2 regions of the Streptomyces sp. T028 genome follow, and region 1 is predicted to be linked to the other one. Evidence: predicted binding sites of a transcription regulator. Region 1 holds the regulator's gene; the other holds the start of a gene.
What was found. Region 1 encodes HspR, which represses chaperone genes until heat shock. Its sites were predicted from a motif close to TTGAGNNNNNNNNNCTCAA; they were not measured.
Positions count from the first base shown of each region.

Region 2: a site for HspR is predicted at 1,109-1,127, ahead of lon (endopeptidase La). Genes of this name have one in related genera too.

Region 1 covers NZ_JBLRVZ010000049.1:106,494-108,884, reverse strand. The annotation lists gene dnaJ (molecular chaperone DnaJ) at 1-1,029, shown strand, start outside; gene ACLZN2_RS39315 (heat shock protein transcriptional repressor HspR) at 1,035-1,496, shown strand; gene ACLZN2_RS39310 (DUF397 domain-containing protein) at 1,567-1,746, opposite strand; gene ACLZN2_RS39305 (helix-turn-helix domain-containing protein) at 1,757-2,391, opposite strand, start outside.
Region 2 covers NZ_JBLRVZ010000031.1:95,694-98,084, reverse strand. The annotation lists gene ACLZN2_RS29220 (DUF5954 family protein) at 1-67, opposite strand, end outside; gene ACLZN2_RS29215 (GNAT family N-acetyltransferase) at 371-1,012, opposite strand; gene lon (endopeptidase La) at 1,150-2,391, shown strand, end outside.

The DNA.
Region 1 (2,391 bases):
GAGGAGCGCTTCAAGGAGATCTCCGAGGCGAACGACGTCCTCGGCGACCCCAAGAAGCGCAAGGAGTACGACGAGGCGCGCGCCCTGTTCGGCAACGGCGGCTTCCGCCCGGGGCCGGGCGCCGGCGGCAACTTCAACTTCGACCTGGGCGACCTCTTCGGAGGCGGCGCCCAGGGCGGGGGCTCCGGCGGCTTCGGCGGCGGCATCGGGGACGTCTTCGGGGGCCTGTTCAACCGGGGTGGAGGCGGTACGACCCGCACCCAGCCCCGGCGCGGCCAGGACATCGACACCGAGGTCACCCTGACCTTCACGGAGGCCATCGAGGGCGCGACGGTTCCGCTGCGCATGTCCTCGCAGTCCCCGTGCAAGGCCTGCTCCGGCACCGGCGACAAGAACGGCACACCGCGCGTGTGCCCGACCTGCGTCGGCACCGGCCAGGTGGCCCGGGGCTCCGGCGGAGGGTTCTCCCTCACCGACCCCTGCCCGGACTGCAAGGGCCGCGGTCTGATCGCCGAGCACCCCTGTCTGGAGTGCAAGGGCAGCGGCCGCGCCAAGTCGTCCCGGACCATGCAGGTCCGCATCCCGGCCGGGGTCACGGACGGCCAGCGCATCCGGCTGCGCGGCAAGGGCGCACCGGGCGAGCGCGGCGGCCCGGCCGGCGACCTGTACGTCGTCGTCCACGTCGGCGCCCACCCGGTCTTCGGCCGCAAGGACGACAACCTGACGGTGACGGTCCCGGTCACGTTCACCGAGGCGGCCCTCGGCGGCGAGATCAGGGTCCCCACCCTCGGGGGGCCCTCCCTCACCCTGAAGCTGCCGCCCGGCACCCCCAACGGCCGCACCATGCGGGCGCGGGGCAAGGGCGCGGTCCGCAAGGACGGCACCCGCGGCGACCTGCTGGTCACCGTCGAGGTGAGTGTGCCGAAGGACCTGTCGGGGAAGGCTCGTGACGCGCTCGAGGCGTATCGCGAGGCGACCGCGGGTGAGGACCCGCGGGCGGAGCTGTTCGAGGCCGCGAAGGGAGCCTGAGAGTGATGGACGGCCGTCGACGCAGTGACCATTTCCGTGGGCCGTATGAACTGACCGAGGAAACCCCGGTCTACGTCATCTCGGTGGCGGCCCAGCTCTCCGGCCTGCACCCGCAGACGCTGCGGCAGTACGACCGGCTGGGCCTGGTCTCCCCCGACCGCACCGCCGGCCGGGGCCGCCGCTACTCGGCCCGCGACATCGAACTGCTGCGCACCGTCCAGCAGTTGTCGCAGGACGAGGGCATCAACCTGGCCGGCATCAAGCGGATCATCGAACTGGAGAACCAGGTCGCCGCCCTGCAGTCCCGGGTCGTCGAACTCCAGGACGCCCTGGAGGGCGCGGCGGCCGCGATGCAGCAGCGCGAGGCAGCGGTCCACGCCTCCTACCGCCGGGACCTCGTCCCGTACCAGGAGGTCCAGCAGACCAGCGCGCTGGTGGTGTGGCGACCGAAGAAGCCGAAGGACTGACCTGCGGCACATGTGTGAAGGGGCCTGGTGGATCAACTGATCCTCCGGGCCCCTTCGTCCTACCTGTGAATCAGGAGTGCCTGAGGTGATCCAGGAGTCCGGCGAGGGTTTCCGGGGTGGTGGCCAGGATGACGTCCGGGGTGTCGCTCTCGCGGAGGCGGATCGTTCCGTCGGGGGTGGGGGCGAGGTAGAGGCACTCGCCCTGCGGGCCGCCGCTGAACGACGACTTCTGCCAGGTGAGTTCAGGCATCCGGGCCTCCTCAAAGGGTGTAGAGCAGGTGCTGGATGAGGGCCAGCGAGTCCTTCACGGAGTGTGCTTCCGGGGCCAACGATACGTCGACGGGCGCCAAGGCGTACTCGGCGAGACTCTCGAACAGCACCCCGTACTGGGTCAGGCTCGCGTGGTCGCCCAAGTACTGGAAGCTGCCGAAGTGTTCGAGGACCACGGTGCCCAGTTCGGCGACGGCGGGGATGACGTGTACGAAGCTGCTGGAGAGGGCCGGGTGGGCCCGCGAGGTGAACGGGTAGATCTGCACGGTGACGTTGGGCAGCCGGGCCAGCTCGATGAGGTGGAGCAGCTGACCGCGCAGTACCTCAGTGCCTCCGAACCGCATGTGCAGGGCGGACTCGTGGATCACGGCATGCACGGCAGGTGGGTGGTCGCCGGTGAGCACGCGCTGTCGCTCCATACGGAACTCCAGGGCCTCTTCGATCCGTTCGAAGCCCAGGCCAGGGGTGGTGAAGATGGCTCGTGCGTAGTCCGCGGTCTGGAACAGTCCGGGAATGAGCAGAGGCTGGTGCACCCGTAGGGCCACGGCGCCTGCTTCCAGTTCCGCCATGTTCAGCGGACCCTGCTCCATGGGTTTCTTGTAGGCGGTCCACCAACCCTTGCCGG
Region 2 (2,391 bases), on a different contig from region 1:
CGGGGTCGTCGCGGCGCACGAGCTCGGCGTGCAGCGCGTCGAGTCGTCGCTTCCAGTCATCGGTCATACGCGCATTGTGGTCGCCGGGTGGGGTGGCTTCGGGGTGAATGCCGGAAGTGGGCGGGCGGGGTGAGGGAAGGCGGGAGCGGGGAGGCATGGCCGGTCGTGCGCCGTCGCTGGGCGCGCCCCCGCGCGCCCTGGGGTGTCGGACTCGCTTCCGGTGTCCGCTCCTGTGCGCGGGTACGGGGGTGTGGCCGACGGCGTTGCGGGGTGGCCGTGGGCACGCTGGGCCGGGGGTGGGGTGCGCGGCCCGGCGCTCGCGGCGTGCCGCCGCGCCCACCCGTGCCGCCTGGGGGCACCTCCCAGGCCTTTAAGGCACTGGGGGAGGCACGACTGCCCGCGGCTGTGCGGCTGTGCGGCTGTGCGGCTGTGCGGCTGTGCGGAGTCTTGCGACCGCGGTGTGGGCGCCCTGGGCGTGGGCCGCGTGGTGAAGAGTGTGCAGGACGAGGGTGCCGAAACCGCGGCGGCGGTGGGCGGGGGCTGTTTCGATCAGGTCGACGACCGCCGTGTCGCCCGTCGGGGCGATCTGGCCGCGCGCGGCCAGGGAACCGTCCGGCGCGACGATCATCGTGCGGGTCACGCCACCGGCCGACCAGGTGCGCTGCCGATGTCCGACGGGGACGGGCCCGGCCCCGGGCCCGGGCGCGTCGCCGGTCAGCGGGCTGGTCGTCAGGCAGCCGGGTTCGGGGTCGATCCACCACTCCGTGCCGAGCCAGCCGCCGACGACCGCCGGGTCGGCGAACACCTTCAGCCACACGCCCGCCCCGGTCACGGCCACCTCCCGCACGGTCGCCTCCTCGACGGCGTCGTTCGTCGCGCGGAGGACATGCCGGGTCACGTGGTGCGGGCCCGACCCCACGTCGATCGTCCAGCCCCACGGCTCGGTCACCGGTGGCGCGGCCCCGCGGGAGACCACCCATCCGTCCACCCAGGCCTGCACCCAACGGTCCATACCTGCCGACGGTAGTCACGGCCCCCCGGTCCACCTCGTCTGATCGCCGACAGCGAACGTGGTGGGGCTTGGGGAACATTCGTGGGGGCCTGTGCATTGAGTCGGCATAGCTCAACTTGACTGCCGAAGGGGAGATCATGGCTTCGACGTCCGCATCGCTCACCCTGCCCGTACTGCCTCTCGATGACGAGGTCGTGCTCCCCGGCATGGTGGTTCCGCTGGACCTCAATGACACCGACGTACGCGCCGCGGTGGAGGCCGCCCAGGCCGCCGCCCGTTCCGAGGGCGGAAAACCGCGCGTGCTGCTGGTGCCACGCATCGACGGGACGTACGCGAGCACGGGTGTGCTCGGCACCGTCGAACAGGTCGGCCGGCTGGCCGACGGCGACCCGGGCGCGCTGATCCGCGGCCGCGGCCGCGTGAAGATCGGCGCCGGTACGACCGGGCCCGGCGCGGCCCTGTGGGTCGAGGGCCTTCGTGTCGACCAGAGCGTGCCCGAGCCGCTGCCCGGTCAAGTCGCCGACCTGGTCAAGGAGTACAAGGCGCTCGCCACCGCCTGGCTGCGCAAGCGCGGCGCCTGGCAGGTCGTCGACCGCGTCCAGGCCATCGACGACGTCTCCGCGCTCGCCGACAACTCCGGCTACTCGCCGTTCCTGACCACCGAACAGAAGGTGGAGCTCCTGGAGACCGCCGACCCGGTGGCCCGGCTGAAACTCGCCACCCAGCAGCTGCGCGACCATCTCGCCGAGCAGGACGTCGCCGAGACCATCGCCAAGGACGTCCAGGAGGGCGTCGACAAGCAGCAGCGCGAGTTCCTGCTGCGCCGCCAGCTCGAAGCCGTCCGCAAGGAGCTGCGCGAACTCAGCGGCGACGCCGCCAAGGACGGCGAGGAGTCGGACGACTACCGGGCCCGGGTCGAAGCCGCCGACCTGCCCGAGAAGGTCCGCGAGGCCGCCCTCAAGGAGGTCGACAAGCTGGAGCGGTCCAGCGACCAGTCGCCCGAAGGGTCGTGGATCCGGACCTGGCTGGACACCGTCCTCGAACTGCCGTGGAACGAACGGACGGAGGACGAGTACGACATCCTGGGCGCGAAGGCCGTTCTCGACGCCGAGCACTCCGGTCTGGAGGACGTGAAGGAGCGGATCACCGAGTACCTGGCCGTGCGGAAGCGGCGCAGCGAGCGTGGACTGGGTGTGGTCGGGGGGCGGCGCGGTGGTGCCGTGCTCGCCCTGGTCGGTCCTCCTGGTGTCGGCAAGACCAGTTTGGGCGAGTCCGTCGCCCACGCCATGGGCCGCAAGTTCGTCCGCGTCGCCCTCGGCGGTGTGCGCGACGAGGCCGAGATCCGCGGCCACCGCCGTACGTACGTCGGCGCGCTGCCC